Regions from separate parts of the Priestia sp. TRN 1309 genome, predicted to be linked through region 1. Evidence: riboswitches for the same ligand, from Rfam matches in the RefSeq annotation. Region 1 holds a riboswitch; the other holds the start of a gene.
What was found. Region 1 has a riboswitch for S-adenosylmethionine ahead of metK (methionine adenosyltransferase). Riboswitches for the same ligand answer to the same signal wherever they lie in the genome.
Positions count from the first base shown of each region.

Region 2: linked by a shared signal. The riboswitch ahead of mtnK (S-methyl-5-thioribose kinase) and the one ahead of metK (methionine adenosyltransferase) in region 1 are both predicted to bind S-adenosylmethionine.

Region 1 covers NZ_JBOZGM010000009.1:33,990-45,049, reverse strand. The annotation lists gene ACRPLQ_RS24590 (class I SAM-dependent methyltransferase) at 1-460, shown strand, start outside; gene ACRPLQ_RS24585 (tetraprenyl-beta-curcumene synthase family protein) at 473-1,531, opposite strand; gene ACRPLQ_RS24580 (alpha/beta fold hydrolase) at 1,563-2,339, opposite strand; gene ACRPLQ_RS24575 (gamma carbonic anhydrase) at 2,447-2,974, shown strand; gene ACRPLQ_RS24570 (phosphatase PAP2 family protein) at 3,166-3,690, shown strand; gene ACRPLQ_RS24565 (glycosyltransferase family 4 protein) at 3,709-4,854, shown strand; gene metK (methionine adenosyltransferase) at 4,888-6,090, opposite strand; SAM riboswitch class I at 6,223-6,340, opposite strand; gene pckA (phosphoenolpyruvate carboxykinase (ATP)) at 6,714-8,303, shown strand; gene ACRPLQ_RS24550 (DUF2584 domain-containing protein) at 8,338-8,580, opposite strand; gene ACRPLQ_RS24545 (alpha/beta hydrolase family protein) at 8,635-9,417, opposite strand; gene ACRPLQ_RS24540 (ABC transporter substrate-binding protein) at 9,590-10,588, shown strand; gene ACRPLQ_RS24535 (ABC transporter ATP-binding protein) at 10,590-11,060, shown strand, end outside.
Region 2 covers NZ_JBOZGM010000003.1:156,646-167,705, forward strand. The annotation lists gene ACRPLQ_RS13095 (pyridoxal phosphate-dependent aminotransferase) at 1-280, opposite strand, end outside; gene ACRPLQ_RS13100 (carbon-nitrogen family hydrolase) at 393-1,175, shown strand; SAM riboswitch class I at 1,267-1,418, shown strand; gene mtnK (S-methyl-5-thioribose kinase) at 1,554-2,726, shown strand; gene mtnA (S-methyl-5-thioribose-1-phosphate isomerase) at 2,762-3,820, shown strand; gene ACRPLQ_RS13115 (hypothetical protein) at 3,945-4,184, shown strand; gene ACRPLQ_RS13120 (hypothetical protein) at 4,259-4,423, shown strand; gene ACRPLQ_RS13125 (methylated-DNA--[protein]-cysteine S-methyltransferase) at 4,424-4,927, opposite strand; gene ACRPLQ_RS13130 (PAS domain S-box protein) at 4,947-7,127, opposite strand; gene ACRPLQ_RS13135 (LutC/YkgG family protein) at 7,389-8,102, opposite strand; gene ACRPLQ_RS13140 (LutB/LldF family L-lactate oxidation iron-sulfur protein) at 8,080-9,519, opposite strand; gene ACRPLQ_RS13145 ((Fe-S)-binding protein) at 9,537-10,256, opposite strand; gene nadE (ammonia-dependent NAD(+) synthetase) at 10,539-11,060, opposite strand, start outside.

The DNA.
Region 1 (11,060 bases):
CTTAGCCAACTTAGTCGGAGATACAGGTCATGTATATGGATTTGACATTCAGCCCCAAGCCATTCAAGCAACTCAGCAGCGATTGACAGAACATCATGTAGAAAAACGAGTCACGCTTATCCAAGAAAGCCATAGCAATATAAGCATGCTTCCCCACTCTATTAATGGACGAGTGACGGGCGCTGTCTTTAATTTAGGTTATTTACCAGGTGGAGATAAAGACATCGTCACCACTTCTGAAACAACAATTTCTGCAATTGAGCAGTTACTTGATTTGCTAGCACCTGAAGGAGTGATTGTGCTCGTTATTTATCACGGACACGAACAAGGGAAACAAGAAAGAGACGATTTACTAACGTACGTCCAAAATCTGGATCAAAAAGACGTCCATGTTTTACAATATCGCTTCATGAATCAGCAAAACAATCCTCCGTTCATCATTGCTATTGAAAAAAGATAAGCCGCATATGGCTTATCTTTTTAACATTCGGTACAAGCGTCCGTTGATATAGAAAAAGTAGCTGAGTGCTCCCCCCGCTTTGATTAATCGACGTGCATTCACATGAACATGTTTTTGTGCCCTCACTTTTTGATCGGACAAATAAACGCCCAGGAGTCCCTTATAGATAAAGCAGTGAAAGTGATAATCCGGCAGTTTTTTAGCATATTCGTCCGCTTTTACAACAAAATGCAAAAAGCGGTCCATCATTTGCTGATAGTGAGGATAATAAAAACAAAAGTTCAAATCTCCTCCTGCTTTATCTTCTTCTTGGTCAATTAAATAATCGAGTAAAATATGTAAACCTTGAATATAAGGAAAATATCCCGCTTTTATTTTCTCCGTCATTTCTTTGGTCATCTCTTCTTGAAAACTGTAAGCAGCCAAACAAAAAATGCCTAACGTTGAACCAGAGCACGCTGAAAATTCATACCACTCCATTTCAGGAACACTGTGCCGGTGAGCATCAAACCAATTCTCTAATCGTGGAACTCTTTCCTTGATTTCAACATGCTTATGTATTTGCAAATCACAATAATAAGTAGCTAGTTCTAATAAATGTGAAGAGACGATATGGTAATTACAGGCTTTTCGCAAGGACTGCTGACAAGTCTGGACAAGTTCCGCTAAATATCCTCCATCGTCTTTGTCCGTTCGAAAACGATAGTAATCCCCAAGAGGTGCATGAGGAGTCAACGCATCTGGCATCGATTCATGTAAGGCTGCAAAATCTTTAGGATCGAGCGAATTGCTGCGGTCACATAAGTTATCTAAGTAATCGCTGATTGTTTGGTAGGCAACGATAAATTTTACGCATTCAATCATGTTTTCTTTCGCTAAAATCGATAGGATGCCGCCTCCTTCACAATGAAAAGTTTTTGTATCGATACTTGCCAATGCTTGAGTGCGTAATTCTTTATTAGGAATCTCTTTTGCCCTTTCCCGCCAATGGTTAAGCTCATGATGAACGACGGGAAACACTTCTCGATAAATTTTTCTCATTAATGAAATAGGACGAGACGGAATCTTCATTTATTTTCACCTCAATTTCTGACAGCACTCATTAAATGTGAAGATCAACAAAGCTTTTCGCGTATGTAAAAACGTATTCTCTTTCAGGCTCATTAAAGATTTCGTGATACAGCTGAGACCATTCTTTGTAGATTTTTTCACTTAGCTCTATTTCATCAAACCACTGTCTAACAATCAGCTTTTCAATAATTTTATCTTCTCCTGCCTGCATCACAAGAAGCGGAACATCCGGCAAACGATCGATATCTTTAAAAGCTAAGTTAACAGCTTGAATCAATTCTCGGTACCATCTTACAGAAACTTTTGTAACGTACAGTGAGTCGTTTTCATCTTCATCTCGAACTTCTTGGTTTCTTGTTGCTTTTTCAACAGTAAGACCCAAATCAAAAAGTTTGTTCGGCATGACTTTATTTAATCCTTTAGATAACATATCTAAGTAAGCTGGTACTTGCTCTTTTAATCCTAGACAAGGTGAGGAAAGGATCGCACCCCATATAGGAAGATTTTTTGTCTGCAGCGTACGAATAACCGCCAGTCCTCCCATACTATGTCCTAACAGGAAAATAGGCAAATCATATTTTTGCGCTTCACGTACCCATTCTTCCACTTCATATACATATTCATCAAAGGATAGGATATGTCCTCTTCTTCTCGTTGTTAAGCCTTGGCCAGGAAGGTCTCCCATGATTACGTGCATTCCAACCGAACGCCACATCTCAATCAGCCAGCGATAGCGCCCGTGATGCTCCGCTGCTCCATGGACCATGACAATAACGCCTTTTGGATTTACTGCTTCCCATTTATGCATTTGAGTTACTCCTTCTTCCTTTTTTTGTTTACCTGCTTTAAAAACCTTTGTACACTTACATTAGAAGATTTACTACTTTTTTTCAACTAATAAAGGGAGATGATTTGATGATTTATCCGTATAAAGAAAAAATGCCTAATATTGCACCCAGCTGCTTCCTCGCAGACTATGTCACGATTACTGGAGATGTCACCATTGGTGAAGAAAGCAGCATTTGGTTTAACACCGTTATTAGAGGAGATGTTTCGCCTACTATTATCGGGAAACGAGTAAATATACAAGATCAATCAACACTCCATCAAAGCCCAAATGCTCCTTTGCTTATTGAGGATGATGTGACAGTAGGACATCAAGTTATTTTACACAGCTCCATCATCCGCAAACGCGCGCTCATTGGCATGGGCTCTATTATTTTAGACGGTGCGGAAATTGGTGAAGGTGCTTTTATCGGTGCAGGAAGTTTAGTGCCTCCCGGTAAAAAAATACCACCTAATACTCTCGCACTCGGTCGACCTGCTAAAGTAATCCGCACTCTGACTGAGGAGGATTTAAAAGATATGCAGCGCATTCGTACAGAATATGTAGAAAAAGGGCAGTATTATAAGTCTATTAAGAAATCTGATTCTTCATTATAAAGGAAACGTTCCCTCAGAAAGTCATACTGAGGGAATTTTTTTAGTATCTCCACAAACTCTCTAATCATGTTCTATTCTCTCCACAATTGTAAAGAAATTTCCATATTAATTTACATCGTTTTAGTACTGCCTCCACAATTAAAGATTAAACTGAATAATAAAGACGTATTTATTAAAAAGGGAGCGACTCTATGAAAGCCAAGTTAATTCAGTATGTATACGATGCCGAATGCCGATTATTCAAAAGTGTAAATCAACATTTTGATCGAAAGCACTTAAATAGATTTTTACGTTTACTAACTCATGCCGGCGGAGCCACGTTTACCATTGTGATAGCGTGCTTGCTGCTATTTCTGCATCCTTCATCCGTCGCTTACGCCTGTGCCTTTTCTCTAGCCGTTAGCCATATTCCTGTTGCCATTGCTAAGAAGCTATATCCGAGACAACGGCCTTATATTCAACTAAAGCATACAAAAGTATTAGAAAATCCATTAAAAGATCATTCATTTCCATCGGGGCATACAACGGCTATTTTTTCGTTAGTTACCCCTCTGATGATTACTTACCCAGCCTTCGCTGCCGTTCTTTTGCCGCTTGCAGTAACGGTAGGCATTTCAAGAATTTATCTCGGTCTGCACTATCCGACGGATGTCATGGTAGGCCTGATACTCGGCATCTTTTCAGGTGCTGTTTCACTGAACATATTTTTAGTCTAATTGATAGGAGGAGTACTCATGAGAATTGCTTTATTTACAGATACATTTGCTCCGGAAGTTAACGGAGCTGCTAAAACACTTTATCAATTTACTCAGTATGTCAAATCAAAGCAAATTCCCATCCAGGTATTTGCTCCTGAATTTGCTCATAATCGGTCGTTTTCACCGTATGTTCACCGCTCGCCTAGCATGCCGTTTTTCCTTTATCCAAACAGCCGCTTTTCATTGCCAAACGTTCTAAAAATTAAAAAGCAGCTGCAGGAATTCAACCCTTCTCTTATTCATTTGGCCACTCCTTTTACAATGGGGCTTTGCGGCTCCTATTACGGAAAAAGATTAGGTATTCCTCTTGTCGGCTCTTATCATACCAATTTTGATGATTATTTATCTCACTATGAACTTGAAAAAATGCGTGTACCACTGCAAAAATATATGAAATGGTTTTATAAACCTGTACAAAAATTATTCGCTCCCTCCGAAGTGACCAAACAGCAGCTAGAAAAACAAGGGTTTCACAACGTAGCTATTTGGTCGCGAGGGGTAAATCACAAATTGTTCCATCCCCACTATGACCGCTTTGATATTCGTATTAAATATAATATAAAAAAACCCTACATCTTAACGTATGTAGGAAGGTTAGCTAAAGAAAAGAACGCTGATTTTTTACTAAAAATTGCCCGATCTTTACCTGATCATATCCGCCACCAAGTTCACTGGCTTATTGTGGGAGATGGTCCTTTAAAAGAACAAATGCAACAGCAAGCATCTGAGCATATGACATTTACAGGCTTTCTTGAAGGTAAGCAACTTGCTCATATCTATTCTTCATCTGATTTGTTTGTTTTCCCTTCAGAAACAGAAACGTTCGGAAATGTCGTACTGGAGTCTCTTGCTTCTGGAACTCCCGTGGTGGCAGCAAATGCAGGAGGAGTTAAACAGATGGTTCAGCACGGGCGAAACGGCTACCTTTGCAAACCTCACTCCTTAGAAGAATTCAGTTCGGCTATTACAGGTTTACTTGATGATTTGCACCAGCGGCTTCACTTTGGCCATGCAGCGAGACACTATGCTCTTACTCAATCATGGGACGCCATTTTTCAGCATTTGCTTTCAGAATATGAAGATGTCGTAGAAAAATCTGCTGAAGGTATTCAATGGGCATAAAAAAAATCTCCGTTTTCACGGAGATTTTTTTTATTATTTAGCTAAAGCTTGAGTTTTTAATGCTTCAGCTTTGTCTGTGAACTCCCAAGGAAGCTCCACATCTGTACGACCAAAGTGACCGTAAGCTGCTGTTTGCTTATAAATTGGGCGACGTAAATCAAGCATTTTAATGATGCCTGCTGGACGTAGGTCAAAGTTTTTGCGTACTACATCTACTAGTACTTCTTCAGAAACTTTTCCTGTACCGAATGTATCAATTGAAATAGATACTGGCTGTGCAACACCAATTGCATATGCTAGTTGTACTTCACATTTATCAGCAAGATCAGCTGCTACAATGTTTTTCGCAACATAACGAGCTGCATAAGCTGCTGAACGGTCTACTTTTGTTGCGTCCTTACCAGAGAATGCACCGCCGCCGTGACGAGCATATCCGCCGTAAGTATCAACGATAATTTTACGACCAGTTAAACCAGCATCTCCTTGAGGGCCGCCGATTACGAAACGTCCTGTTGGGTTAATGAAATACTTTGTATTTTCATCAATTAACTCATTTGGAACAACTGGATTAATTACATATTCTTTTAAGTTACGTTGAATTTGCTCTAACGTTACTTCTGGGTGATGCTGAGTTGAAATAACAATTGTATCGATGCGAACAGGTTTGTTGTTTTCATCATATTCAACTGTTACTTGTGTTTTACCATCCGGGCGAAGGTAAGGAAGAATTTCTTCTTTACGTACTTCTGTTAGACGGCGAGCAAGTTTATGAGCTAATGAAATTGGAAGAGGCATTAATTCTTTTGTTTCGTTACATGCATAACCAAACATTAACCCTTGGTCTCCAGCTCCGATTGCTTCGATTTCTTCATCGGACATTTGACCTTCACGTGCTTCTAACGCTTGGTCTACACCAGCAGCGATATCAGCTGACTGCTCGTCGATAGATGTTAATACTGCACAAGTTTCAGCATCAAATCCGTATTTTGCACGAGTATAGCCAATTCCTTTAATTGTTTCACGAACTGTTTTAGGAATATCCACGTAAGTAGAAGTTGTAATTTCACCGCTTACTAAAACTAAACCAGTTGTTACGCTTGTTTCACAAGCAACACGAGCATTTGGATCCTTTGCTAGGATAGCATCAAGAATTGAGTCAGAAATTTGGTCACAAATTTTATCGGGATGTCCCTCTGTAACAGATTCTGACGTGAACAGACGACGTTGTGTTGACATCAGTTTTCCTCCTTATAAATACGATACATTGTGATACGGTACTCATTCCCTTATTTTCATTACACGTTAAAAAATATAAAAAAACCTTTCCTTGTATCGAGGAAAGGTATCAAATTCTACATAAGCCTTTCACTCTTATCGATCAAGGTTGTGCCCTTGCATCAGGTTAGCACCTTATCGTCTACACAAAAAAATGACGATGGTTGCTGGGTTTCACAGGGCCTGTCCCTCCACCAGCTCGGGATAAGAGAGTATCCGTTCAAGGACATATAATACATGAAAAAGCGCTTCACTGTCAACAACATTCAAATGGAAATCATCTCTTTATGTTTGAATCTGTTTTAATGTAACATACTCAAATTTAAAAATAGTATACCTTATTAAGAATGATCACGAAGTTTGGTTAACAAGACAGACCAAAAAAAGGCTTTCACTTGAAATAGCTTCACTTTTTTCGCTTCTAGCACATATACATGTGTCTAAAATAGGTATAACGTACATTTTTTTATAATACACAAACATTTTTAGTTAAATAGTATAGAATAATTAAATAAATGTGTTATACTAATTATAAATTTCAAACATTAATGAATAAATAATAGCTAAAAAGGAAGGTAGTGCACATGAGTACTGTTGATATGTCTATCGAATTAAATGGTTTGCTTCAATTAAAAACAACAAAACACCAATTATCTGTTCCACAACTTGTTGAAAAAATTCTAGCTCGACGCGAAGGAACGCTGACTTCTACAGGTGCTGTGTCAGTCGAAACCGGAAAATATACAGGTCGCTCTCCTTTGGATAAATTTATTGTAAGCGATGCTGTATCTTCAAAAACGGTTGAATGGGGACCCGTCAATCAGCCAATTTCTGCTCAGCGATTCGATGCGCTATACAAAAAAGTCTTAACCCACTTAAAGAAGCAGGATGAACTTTTTGTTTTTAATGGATATGCTGGAGCTGATAAAAAGTATCAGTTACCAATTCAAGTAGTTAATGAATTTGCATGGCACAACCTATTCGCTCAGCAGTTATTCATTCGCCCTTCAGCTGAACAAAAAACAAATGATGATGTGAAGCCGTTTACAATTGTAGCAGCTCCAACGTTCAAAGCTGATCCTGAAACAGACGGGACGAATTCTGAAACCTTCATTATTCTTTCATTAGAGCGACGCATTGTGCTAATTGGAGGAACTGAATACGCTGGTGAAATGAAAAAATCTATTTTTTCAGTGATGAACTTCTTGCTTCCTCAAAACAATATTCTATCCATGCACTGTTCTGCTAACGTAGGAGAAGAAGGTGACGTTGCATTATTCTTTGGTTTATCTGGAACGGGTAAAACAACGCTTTCTGCTGATGCAAACCGTCGTTTAATCGGAGATGACGAGCACGGTTGGTCAAGCTCTGGTGTATTTAATATTGAAGGGGGCTGCTACGCGAAGTGCATTCAGCTTTCCGAAGAAAAAGAACCGCAAATTTTTAATGCAATTCGCTTCGGCGCAGTACTGGAAAATGTAGTGTTGAATCAAAATACGAAAGTAGCAGATTACAATGATAATAGTTTAACAGAGAATACTCGTGCCGCTTATTCAATTGACTCTATTGATAATACGGTATTGCCAAGCGTTGCTGGGCACCCTACAGCTATTGTCTTTTTAACTGCTGATGCCTTCGGCGTCTTACCTCCAATCAGCAAGCTTACAAAAGAACAAGCGATGTACCATTTTCTGAGCGGATACACTAGTAAGTTAGCTGGAACAGAGCGCGGCGTAACATCGCCACAGGCTACTTTCTCTACATGCTTTGGTGAGCCTTTCTTACCTCTTGCTCCAACAACTTATGCAGAAATGCTAGGAAAGAAAATCGATGAACATAACGTAAATGTCTACCTTGTAAACACTGGATGGACCGGCGGTGAATACGGCGTGGGTGAACGAATGAAGTTAAGTTACACTCGAGCTATGGTTCAAGCAGCTCTTGAAGGAGAACTAGCTAATACCGAAACAGTAACAGATGCTATTTTTGGTTTATCGATTCCAACTCATGTTCCCGGAGTTCCTGATGAAGTGCTTCAGCCTTCTAAAGCATGGAACGATGCAACAGCTTATAACCAAAAAGCAACTGAACTTGCCGCTAAATTCAAAGCGAACTTCAAGCGTTTTAATGATGTAGCATCGGACATTTCAACATTAGGCGGACCTAGAGTCTAATAAAAAACCGATCGTCTTATAGACGATCGGTTTTTTAGTTAGTCGAATGTAATTTTGTCAGTTCATATGTGACAATGGTTTTTTCCTGCTCCATTTCTACCTTACGCACAACAGCAGTTCCAATACATTCTCCATTTTTCGTTTTGTGAATGTTTAATGGAATATCCAACGGATACAAACGATATCCTTTTTTCTCAACTTGAAAAATGTTATCTGTTACACGCTTTTCGTTGCCTTTTGTCACAATCATTGTATTTAATTCTAGCGGCATCCCCATTTTCTCTCACTCCTCACTGTTATTCTACTTGTTTTTTCTATCGTAGCATATCTTTTATTGCGCTTTCATCCACTTCGTTAACTTCTTTACCGTTTCTCGGTTTTCTTTTGGTGGAAAAGCATGTGGAAAGTTTTCAAAATACCAGCTGGTAACTTTTTTATTGGACTTCTTTAGTTTAGATTCGAGCTGATAGGAATGATCAATTGAGACGTTTTTATCTTCTAAACCATGAATAAGCAAGACCGGCGGCTCGACGAGATGAGCACGATGCAAAGGTGTCCTCCATTCGTATCTTTCAGGATATTTAGAAGGAGTTCCTCCAATCACCCGCTTCATCATTCTTCTTAAATCTTCTCTTTCTTCATATGTCAGCACCATATCCGTGACGCCTCCCCATAGCACAAGAGAACGGCTGTCTTTTTTTTCAATGGCTGTGAGTAAAGCCATCACTCCCCCTCGTGAAAACCCAAAAATATGAATGCGGTCATGGTGGACGTTAGGGAGCTGCTTCAGTAAATCGTAAGCAGCAAAAGCATCGTAACGATCATCTCCTGCAAAATCTTCGTTTCCTTCGCCTCCTTGATTTCCCCTATAGAACGGAGCCATCACAATAAAACCTTGTGAAGCAAATTGAATGAGTCGAGCAGGGCGAACCGTTCCTACGTTCTTAATACCTCCTCTTAAGTATAAAAAGCCGTCATACATTCCTTTTTCTTTTGGCTCTGCAAGCATTCCTTTAATCTTAAGCCCTTGACATGCATATGTAATCACCCACAGCGTCACGCGAGGATTTGATGATGGGAAACGCTGTTTATGAAGAATTGTTCCATCTTTCATTTTTTTCCTCCATTCTTTATATAACTAGCCTACTTTCTTCCGCTAAGGTTTACTTTCAGTCGTTGACTACTACTTCTTTGATTTTCCACATAGTTATATAGGCACTCACCTTCTTCCACTTCTTTACATACATTATCATAAAATATTTTATTACTTTAAGGAGGTTTGCTTTATGAAACCAATTAAATGGCTTTTTTCTTTGCTTGCTATTATGATTTTACTCATTCCACTAATTAGCTGCAGCAAAACAACATCTGTACAAACGGTTCGTGTCGGCGAAGTAACTCGCTCTATCTTTTATGCTCCCCAGTACGTCGCTATTTCAAAAGGCTTTTTTGAAGAAGAAGGACTAAAGGTAGATTTAAAAACAACTTGGGGCGGAGATAAGACAATGACGTCACTTTTATCTGATGGCATCGACGTCGCCTTAGTCGGCTCGGAAACGTCAATCTACGTATATGCACAAGGGTCTAGTGATCCCGTCATCAACTTTGCACAGCTAACCCAAACCGACGGAACATTTCTAGTAGCACGTAAAAAGGTCGATCAATTTTCATGGGATCAGCTTAAAGGCAAAACGTTTCTTGGTCAACGCAAAGGCGGCATGCCGCAAATGGTAGGGGAATATGTGTTAAAACAGCATAATATTGATCCTAAAAAAGATGTAAAACTCGTTCAGAACATTGATTTTGCTAACGTTGCGAATGCTTTTGCTTCTGGTACTGGAGATTACGTTCAATTATTTGAGCCAACGGCTAGTATTTTAGAGAAACAAGGAAAAGGACATATCGTTGCTTCCTTCGGAAAAGAATCAGGAACAGTTCCTTATACAACATTTATGGCCAAAGAAAGCTATTTAAAAGATAACCCTGAAGCAGCAGCTAAATTTACTCGAGCTATTTACAAAGCACAAAAATGGGTGAATACACATAGCACAGATGAAATTGCTGAAGTGGTTGCACCGTATTTTGAAGATACACCTAAAGACACGCTAAAAACTGTTATTGACCGCTATAAATCGCAAAAATCCTTTGCAACTAACCCTTTATTAGATGAGAAAGAGTGGGATCATTTACAAACAATCATGGACGAATCTGGAGAACTTCCAAGACACATTGATCACAGCAAGCTAGTCAACACAAAATTCGCAAAAGATGCAATGAGGGAGTAATATGACAAAACTTCACATTCAAGATATTCAACATATGTACCTTACGACAAAGTCTGCTACCACTGCACTTGAACATATTAATTTGTCTATTGAAGAAGGAGAATTCGTTTCCTTTCTCGGCCCAAGCGGATGTGGAAAAACGACGCTTCTATCGATTATTGCAGGCTTGATTGAACCAACGTCCGGCTCTGTCACAATAGACGGTGAAAATATCGGAACATCAGTCCCAAACATCGGTTATATGCTTCAACAAGATTATTTGTTTCCGTGGAAAACCATTAAAGAAAATATTTTACTTGGGCTTGAAATTCGCGGACAGCTAACAGATAAAACAGAGAGTAAAGCACTTTCACTTCTAAAAGAAATTGGTTTACAGGACGTAGATGACCTATATCCGCACCAGTTATCCGGAGGCATGAGACAACGCGTCGCTTTAGTCCGAACACTTGCCATTGACCCCGCTATTTTACTC
Region 2 (11,060 bases), on a different contig from region 1:
GATCCACATCAACGCCATATTCTCGTTTATAAAAAGTCGCAACGGCCTCTTTCAAAAACTGGTGCCCCCGAAATGGAGAATATTTATGATGCATAGGATTAGCACTTGCTTTTTGGAGTGTTTCTACAATATGTGAAGGAGTAGGCTGATCAGGATTTCCCTGCCCTAAGTTAATAACGTCGTGCCCTTGGGCCATTACTTTTCCTACCTTGCCTACAAGTGATGCAAAAAATTGTTTTGGTAAACTTTTTAATAGTTCCGATTGCTCAAATTGTTTCATCATCGCACACCTTCTCAAAAAATTCTTGAAATTCTAGTCACAAATAATATATTGTAATACTCAACTTGTAAAGTCATTTTTTTCAACTACTAAAAAAAGGACGGATGATAAAGTGAGTGTAAAAATCACGTGTTTGCAGCTTGATATTGCGTTTGGAAACCCAACTAAAAACCGAAAATATATTCAACAAAAAATGACGGAAGCTCTAAAAGAAAACCCTGACATCCTTGTGCTTCCTGAGCTATGGGATACAGCTTATGATTTGACGCGGCTAGACGAAATTGCCGATGATGAAGGACAGCAGGCCAAGCAATTAATCTCTCAATTTGCTAAAACGAACGAAGTAAATATTGTGGCAGGTTCGATCGCGAAAAAAACAGAGCAAGGCGTCACAAATACGATGTATATTTTCGACCGAAAAGGTCGTGAAGTGTCACAATACAGTAAGCTGCACTTATTTAAATTAATGGATGAGCACCTCTATCTAGAAGCAGGAACAGCAAAAAATCTTTTTACACTTGAACAGTCTTTATGCGCAGGAGTTATTTGTTACGATATTCGTTTTCCAGAATGGATTCGCGTGCATACTAGCAGCGGAGCAGAAGTCTTATTTGTTGTTGCTCAGTGGCCGGCTCCAAGACTTGCCCATTGGAAAGCACTGCTCATTAGCCGCGCAATCGAAAATCAATGCTATGTAATCGCGTGTAATCGTGTAGGCCAAGATCCTAATAACATATTTGCCGGACATTCCTTAGTCATCGATCCGTGGGGAGAAATAATCGCTGAAGCTGGCGATAGCGAAGAACTTTTAAGTGCCGACGTTAACCTGGAACTTGTAAAAGAAATTCGTAAACAAATTCCTGTCTTTACAGATCGCCGCACAGAATTTTATTAATTATGTATTGACAGCCGTTTTTTTGCATGATACGATTTTCACCAGATAACATAAAATTTTCAAACAAATCAAAATTGAATAAGTAATCGTACTCTTATCAAGAGTTGGCTGAGGGATTTGGCCCTGTGAAGCCCAGCAACCGACCGTCATTCCATCCTAAGATGGATCACACCCGTAAAACATGTTTTTACAAAGGCACGGTGCTAATTCCAACAGAAAGTAATTCTTTCTGGCAGATAAGAGGTTTGAACACTACAATCAAGCCTCTTTCCAACGAAAGAGGCTTTTATATTTTCTAAAATTATAAAAGCCTCCATACATTCTTAAACCTATTAACTTAGTAAACAAATCAGTTTAATAAACTATGGAGGGATTCTAATGTCAACAACAAAAACAGAGAAGTATCAGCCTTTAACAGAAATTTCAGCAATCAAACTTGTGAAAAAGCTAGGTCTCTTTGATGCCACAGAAGCACTGACTGCCCGTGAAATCGGTGATGGCAACTTAAATCTCGTCTTTCACATCATAAATGATCAAACGAATAAATCCATTATCGTCAAACAAGCACTTCCTTATGCAAAAGTTGTAGGCGAGAGCTGGCCTCTATCCTTGAACCGTGCCACGATTGAAAGCAATGCGCTCAAGCAATTCGGTGCATTTACCCCTGAACTCGTACCAGCTGTGTATTACCACGATGAAACGCTTGCTGTTACGGTCATGGAAGATCTGTCTCATTTAACGATTTCCCGCGCCGGACTTATTCAAGGAGAAAGTTATCCCCTGCTTTCACAGCATATCGGTTCTTTTCTAGGACATATTGCATTCAAAACGTCGGATTTTGCCTTAAAGCCTCAGGATAAAAAAGAAGAAGTCGTCAAGTACAGCAATCCGGACTTATGCAATATTACGGAAGATTTAGTTTTTACAGATCCTTTTTTTGATATCGATACAAATGAATTTGAAGAAGCGCTGCGTCCTGATGTAGAAGAATTGTGGAACGATGGAGATGTAAAGTTACAAGCAGCAAAATTAAAATATAAATTTTTAACAAATGCCCAAACGCTAATTCACGGTGATTTACATACAGGAAGCATATTTGCTAGCAGTCAAGAAACGAAAGTGATTGATCCAGAGTTTGCTTTTTACGGTCCGTTTGGATTCGATTTAGGCCAATTTGTTGCAAATTTATTTTTAAATGCTCTTTCTCGAAAAACAGATCGCGAACCGTTATTTGCACACATTACGAACACATGGAACGTATTTAAAGATACCTTTACTGCGCTTTGGCATTCTGAAAACACTGAACCTTTCGCTAAAGATGAGCGCTTGTTACATGAAATTTTAACGCAAACGTGGCAAGATGCTGTTGGATATGCAGGGTGTGAAATCATTCGACGTACGATTGGCTTAGCTCACGTGGCGGACTTAGACGAAATTTCTTCAGAGGAAAGAAAAATTAACGCTAAACGTACTGCGTTAAAAATTGGACGCTATTTACTTCTGCACCAACAAGACGTTTCACCAAATGAATTTGAACATTTACTTCGATAACGAATAATGTACACAATGAAAGGATCGGTATCAGCATGACAAATACACTATCACTTCCGCGCTCAGTGGAATGGAATGAATCATATATTACTTTATTAGATCAGCAGCAGCTTCCTGGCAAAGTTGAATATATTAAGCTGCAAACCATTAAAGACGTATGGGATGCTATCACTACCTTGAAAGTACGCGGAGCCCCTGCAATTGGCATTACGGCGGCTTTTGGTCTTGCTCTTTCTGCGCTTAGCTATGACACGGATTCAGTCAAGGAATTTAACAAAAAGCTAGCTCTAGATCAACAGTATTTAGCTAGTTCACGCCCGACTGCCGTCAATTTATTTTGGGCATTGGACCGCGTAGCGAAAAGCGCTGAATCCGCTTCGTCCGTTAATGAAGCTAAAACAAAAGTTGTTCATGAAGCGATTCAAATTCAAGTAGAAGATGAAGAAACGTGCTACCGAATTGGAGATCATGCCCTTTCTTTATTTAAAAAGAAAGATAAAATCATGACAATATGTAATGCTGGTTCAATTGCTACAGCTTATTATGGAACAGCATTAGCACCTTTTCACTTGTCTAAGCAGCGCGATATTCCGCTTGAAGTATTTGCTTGTGAAACAAGACCCGTTCTTCAAGGTTCTCGCTTAACAGCATGGGAACTTCAGCAGTCGGGAGTAGACGTTACGCTGATTACGGATAATATGGCTGCTCATACCATTAAAACAAAAGGAATTAATGGGATCATTGTAGGTGCTGACCGCATTGCATCAAATGGCGATACGGCTAACAAAATTGGAACGTATGGACTTGCTCTTTTAGCGAAAGCATTCGGTATTCCATTTTACGTAGCAGCGCCGCAGTCCACATTTGATTTATCTATTCAAGACGGAAGCAGCATCCCTATTGAAGAACGTTCGACTAAAGAAGTAACGCACATTGGAGATACGCAAATTGCTCCAGACGGAATCTCTGTGTACAATCCAGCTTTTGATGTGACGCCAAGCGAACTGATTACGGCCATTATTACAGAGCATGGAGTTATCCATTCCCCGTCTTTTGAATCCATTCAAAAAGTTTTGCTGCAATCTGCTCAATAACAAGAGGCTGGGACAAAAGTATTTTAGCCCCACTGCAAAACGAACCACTAATCAACATGTTGATTAGTGGTTCGTTTTTTTGTGATGGTAAATATCGTTTTATCTGTTTCGTTCCTTCTAGCAGTTGATTGGAGGGCAAGGTGAAGACTCCTGCGGGAAAAACGGAAGGGGTGAGACCCCGCAGGAGCGCAAGCGACGAGGAGGCTCAGCGGCCGCCCGCGGAAAGCGAAGTCTTGCACGGAAATCAACTGCGGTGTCACAAGCGGTTCAGTTCATCTATACGAGTTGTTCATCTTTAGATGACATTGATTTTGTTATGTCTCAACCTTTTTTATTAAACAGCGCTTTTTGGCTGCATTTGTAACACAATTGTAACAGTACTCTCTGCTTTTTCTACATATATTATAGGGGATTCTTTTTGAATAAGGAGGAGTAAAAATGAGTGCAGAGCAAAAAACGGATAAAAACAAAGCGTTAAATCGCAAGCAGCAATATCAGCTATTCGATTTATCCAAAGATGAAGAACTAAATTCCCTCCCTTCTCCTCAGCAAATTGACGGTGTTTTTGTGCAGGGAGAAGGCTGGAAATTAGACGGTGAATAGTTATTTTAACTCCAGAGCGCCTTTTGCTACATTTCTTTCAAGCATTAATAGTTTTTCTTTTATATGAGTTTGGGAACCTGCATAACCTGTTAAAGCTCCATTTTTACCAATAACACGGTGACAAGGTAAAATAATAGGCAGTGGATTTCGACGATTCGCTTGTCCCACAGCCCTTACGGCTTTAGAGCGATTAACAGACTCCGCTACATCACTATAAGACCACGTTTGTCCATAAGGTATACCTTTAAGCGTTAACCACACTTCTTTTTGAAAGTCTGTTCCTTTTATATCCAAAGGCACATCAAATGTTAGCGTGCGCCCTTCAGCATAATCCTGAAGCTGCCGCTTCGCTTCTTTCACAAGGTGATAATTCTCGTCATGGACAAGTTTTTTAAGCTGCTCGTTGTGATCATCGCTATCAAACCAAATATGTTGAACCCCTTTTTCCGAGGCTACAATATAAATTTTCAAATCAGAAAATAAGTTCATTTCTCCATAGTACATACTCGCTTATCCTTTCTGTTTAGGCTGGAAGAATAACACGGAAAGCCGTTCCTTCTCCTATTTTGCTTTCCACTTCAATTCGCCCTTTATGTTCTTCGATAATTTTATATGAGACCATCAAACCAAGCCCCGTTCCTTTTTCTTTTGTCGTATAAAATGGTTCCCCTAAGCGCTTGATGCGCTCTTCGGGCATTCCGTCTCCTTGATCTCGAATGGAGACCGTCACGTAGTGCGGCTCTGTAGAATAGACTTCAACAAAAATTCTTCCCCCGTTTGACGTAACTTCAATTGCGTTTTTAATTACATTTATTAGTACTTGTTTAATTTGGTTCGGCTCGCAGTATACCATTGGCAGCTGAGGGGACACACTTAGTTCAAACTGAATATTTTCTAAAAGCGCTTGAGCATTTAATAAATCAATCGTTTCTTTAACAACCGCAGCTAGATTTTTCTTTTCGAACTTTACGGCCTGTGGCTTAGCGAGTACTAGAAACTCTGTAATAATGGTTTCGATTCTTTTTAATTCGGATTTAATAATATCAAAATAAAGAGAGTGATCTTCTTGAATGCTGCTTTCTAGCAGCTGAACAAACCCTTTTAAAGCCGTCATCGGGTTGCGGATTTCATGCGCAATCCCAGCTGCTAACTGTCCGACTACTTGAAGCGTATCCGATTTCCGAATCTGCTCCTGCATTTGATTTCGTTCCGTTACGTCTCTTAAAAGCGTCATATATAGACCTGGCAAGATATCTTTTTTCGTAGAGAATTCGATGTTTTTAACTTTTTCGTTCCCCGTAACGTACGTAATCTCTCCTTCAGCTTCCCCTTTTTCCTCAATTGTTTCTTTATGCTCAATGACCGCATCTAAATTCGCTGAAGAAATAAAATCCTCCATGGAATGCGCACAAATCTCCTCTTTGCTGAGTTCGAGAATATCACAAAGAGAAGAATTCACATCAATAATATTTCGCTTGCCGTCCCATAAAACTAACCCATCGATCGAACCATTAAAAATCTGTCTGAATTTCTCTTCGTTATTCCGAAGCTCTTGTTCGATTTTTGTACGTTCACTAATGTTTCGAAAAATGGTTAAATGGTCTCCTTCTATAATGCCTTTTTTCCCTGTGAATTCCAACTGTTTGATTTCTCCATTTGGCATGTAAAAAGGAAGCTGATTGCGAATTTCTCCTTCTTTTTGAAATGTTTGCAGCATTTTTAATGCACTAAAGCTTTGCTTATCGATAAACGTATACAAATTACTTCCAATCAATTTGTTCAACGGCAGCTCGAAAGTACGGGACGAAGCAAGATTAGCGTTTAAGATTTCCCCATCGTCTTTCCAAATCAAAATGGCTTCAATCGCATTTTCAAAAATAGCCCTGAAATTTTTTTCGCTTCTCAACAGCTGCTGCTCCATCAGCCGTTTTTCCGTCACGTCTCTCATAATGGACATATAGTATTGACTGTATATATTAGCCGTTGTGGTAAATTCAAAAAAAGTAACGTCTCCATTTTCGAGCTTAATCGGCAGCTCGCCGCTTGTCTTTCCTTCTTGATGCAGAGTTCTCCATAATTTTTTCACTTTATAATGATAAGTAGGTTCTACAAGCTCCTCTAACGTTTTAGTTAAAAGCTGTGCTCTTGTATAATTTAATCGCTCGCAAAATGAAGGGTTCGCATCGATAAGCTGACCAGTTCGATCAAAAATAACAATTCCATCTACCGCTTCATTAAATACATCCATAAACATATGATGACTAATAAACCTTTCATTTTCCATCATCTTGTGCTGCGTAATATCTCGAAATGTACACACAATAATGCCCGACATGTGACTATGTTTGTGTGAAGTAAATTCAACATGTTTCATCATGCCGCTTTGAAGCGTCATCGCGCCTTCATATTTGAAATAGCTTTCTTCTAAAAGCGCTGGATAGTACGCTTCAATCATGTCATACGGAAAATACATCAGAAAATCTTTCATTTGATACGTTAATAGCTCATCCTTTGTTTTTTCAAACAGCCCGCAGGCTGATTCATTGGCATTTATAACTTGAAAATACTCATCAAATACGACAATGGCATCTAATACGTCATTAAAAATAGCTCGTAGCTGCTCTAATTCACCTTGCTGCTTTTGCGCAGCTTCAGATGTTAATTCTCTGTGTGGTGACATGCTCATTGCTCCTTTCTTTTGCACTTCCCATTTCCCCACCTTTTATCTATAGACTTAGTATTCTACAAGATTTGCTTTTTACCTTTTTAAAATTAGTCACGTTTATTCAAAATGCGACATTTCTTCACATTCTCCCGTTATTTAAAAAAGGAGCATGAATAAAAGAGGCTGGGACATAACAAAATGAAACCTATGCTCAACATAACAAAGAAAACGAACCGTGAATCAACATGTTTGATTCACGGTTCGTTTTTCACTTCGGCTAAAATACGTTTTCCCAAGCCTCTATCGATCATTCACTACAATATAAGTGGCTTGAATAGGTCCATGCACGCCAACGACTAGATTCATTTCAATATCAGCTGAATTGCTCGGTCCCGTAATAAAGTTAATGCAAGAAGCAATCGTTTCTCCTCGCTCTACTTTTTCATGAATCATTTCAGCAGCTTGTGTCATGCGAGGGACAATGGAGCTTTGAGGAATGATCGCAATATAAGTGGCCGGCAGCAAACTGACCGATCGTCCTTTTGCACCGCTGCTGAACAAAACAACTGTGCCGGATTCCGCTAGCGTCAAATCACTGAATGTGATGCCTACATTTGCTTGTTCAGCTAGTTTAATATTCTCATCGCCTTTTGCAGAATTCCATACATGAAGGCTACTGCTTGTTTCCCATTTCTCCATCAGCAGATTCAATCCATATTCGGAAAACCTAGGATCATCCCACGTGCTCACAAGACCATTTCCATAGTTCGCTACGGCTTCTTCAAGGACAGCTGGCAAGTGTTGTGATGATGTTTCTACATAGCGAGTATGAATACGTTCGCAATGGTTTTCAAGCTCTTTCTTTAATTGATCTGGCGAATAGCTGCGGTAGACCTCATGCTGAGGAGCATGCTTCCATTGGGGCTTTACTACGCCGCTTGTTCGCCTGCTTCGCTTAAGATTAGCTGCAATATTGTCTAAAAAACTGTCTCTATTTTGAATGCTTCCGTTCATCATCATCACTCCTTTTATCAAACCAATCTCGTAAGCGCTCTTTTGTAGGCGCCGGAAACTCTCTGCTTTCCGTCCACGCTTTTAATGGACCAGGCCCTTTGGAAATACTGCTTCCTGACATAAAAGGAGTAAGAGCTGCCGGTGCTACTTTAGCGCCCACTGTATATAGAGAAGAAGAAGCGGCTCCCAAGCCAAATGCTTTCATCGCCAGCTTTTCCGAAATAGGTGCTTTTCCTTCTTTCTCGACAATTCGCTGACGGTGCTTGTGTAATAGCTCATGCAGCGGAATTTTGACCGGACAGGCATCCGTACAGGCTGCGCATAGAGTTGAAGCATATGGAAGCTCTTTGTAGTCTTCATAGCCTCCAAGCAAAGGGGATAATACAGCTCCAATCGGACCTGAATAAATAGATCCATATGAATGCCCTCCAATATGGCGATACACGGGACATACATTCACACATGCCGCACAGCGAATACACTGTAAAACAGATTGAAACTCAGTTCCTAAAATCGCAGATCGTCCGTTATCTACAATCACTAGGTGAAATTCTTCCGGTCCGTCTACTTCTCCTGGAAGTCTAGGTCCTGTAAGCGCTGTTACGTAACTTGTAAGCCGCTGACCTACTGCACTTCTAGTTAACAGGCTTACCAACACTTCAAACTCTTCAAACGTTGGCACAATTCGTTCCATTCCCATAACCGTAATTTGCGTTTTAGGAAGGGCCGTTGTTAACCTTGCATTTCCTTCATTGGTTACAAGTGAAATAGACCCAGATTCTGCAATCGCAAAATTACATCCCGTGATGCCAATATCAGCTGATAAAAATTCTTTTCGCAGCATTTCCCGGGCGTGAAGAGCTAGTTCTTCAGGTTTTTCTGTTTTTTTATAAGAAAGCTTTTGTTGAAATACATCTCTAATTTGTTCTTTATTTTTATGAAGTGCAGGAGCTACGATATGAGAAGGCGGATCGTGATCATCTACTTGCAGGATATATTCTCCTAAATCCGTTTCAATAACTTCACAGCCCAGTTCTTCTAAAGCAGCGTTCATATGAATTTCTTCTGTAACCATTGACTTGGATTTAACGACTTTCTTTGCCTGCTTTTGCCTCGCTACATTTTTTATGTACTCATTCGCTTCTTCAGCTGTTTGAGCGAAAAAAACGTGGCCTCCGCGTTTAGCTACATTATCCGTGAGCTGCTCTAAATAGTAATCTAAATTTTCAAGCGTATGCTGACGAATTTCTTCGCCAAGCGCTCTCCATTCTTCCCAGTTCCCTAATTCTTCCGCCGCATCTAATCTACGGCTTCTTAAGCGCTCTTGAGCACCTGAAACCGCAAAGCGCATAAACGCATTATTGACTCCGTCATCGACGCGTTTTTTAAACTGATCGTTTCCTATTTTCATAGACATTCGGTATTCTCCTTTCTTTACATTCTGCTATTTAACACTTCAGCGATATGCATCACTTTTACAGGCTGTCCTTTTCGTTCAATTCTTCCTCCAATATTCATAAGACAGCCGCAGTCAGCTCCAATTAAGTACTCCGCGTTTGTTTTAGCTATACAGCCCACTTTTTCATCGACCATTTGTTCAGAGATTTGCCCCATCTTAACCGAAAACGTCCCGCCAAATCCGCAGCAGTTATGACTGTTTTCAAGATTCTCCATTTCAAGACCCTTTACATTGTTTAATAGTGTAAAAGGTTCTTTTTTTACGTTTAGCAAACGCGTCATATGACAGGAAGAATGATAAGTGGCTTTCCCATTTAAGCTGGCTCCCACGTCTTCTACTTTTAAAACGTTTACAATAAAATCCGTTAGCTCATACGTTTTATCAGCAAGCTTCACGGCAGACTCATGCCATGCAGCATCACCTTTAAAAAGATGAGGATACTCTTTAAACATTGTCACACACGAGCCTGATGGAGATACAACGTACTCTGCATGCTCAAACGCTTTTATCATATTTTTCATTGCTTCTTTTGATTCTTTTACGTAACCGCTGTTATACGCAGGCTGCCCGCAGCATACTTGACTCTTTGGAAAATCCACTTCGCATCCTAATCGTTCTAACAATTCTACCGTCGCTTTTCCTACATTTGTTTGAAACATATCAATCAAACATGTGGCAAATAAAGATACTTTCATCATTTGCTCCCTCCAAGCTGATCATTTTACTTCTTTTAGTTAACAGGTCATCAGATGACTTAATGCTATTATACTCCTATGTTTTTCTAATTTCACTAGTTTTTCAAAAATACATTTCTTTGTTTGATATTTTCCCCACAAAATAATAAGAAATTGAGACACGTGAAACCTACGTTTGCCCTATTATTAAAAAAATCCGAACGAATTTGATTCTCCATCAAGAATCAAAACCGTTCGGATCTTCCTTCAACTAAACTACGTTTGTCTCAGCTTCTTACTTATTTATTTCCAAAAATCATCAAACACTGTGATTGGCAATTGGCGTTTATGCTGCGTTTTTAAGAAGTGACCTTCAATGACGTTACTTGCATGTTCACCTACATCTTTTCCTTCTAAATAATCGTCGATTTGCTCATACGTTACGCCAAGCGCTTCTTCATCCGGAAGCTGTGGACGATCTTCTTCCAAATCAGCCGTTGGTTTTTTCATATATAGATGCTCGGGACAGCCTAATTCTTTTAGCATTTGTTTCCCTTGTCGCTTGTTTAGACGGAAGATAGGCACTAAGTCAGCTCCTCCGTCACCAAATTTTGTATAAAATCCTGTAACAGCTTCAGCGGAGTGATCCGTTCCAAGTACGACTCCACTGTACATGCCTGCTACCGTATATTGCGCAATCATTCGTTCACGTGCTTTTACATTTCCTTTGTTGAAGTCGGAAACTTTATCATCTGCCGCTTCTTCAACAGCAGAAAGCATCGCATCTACTGCTGGTTTTACATTAATAGAAATAGATTTTGTTGG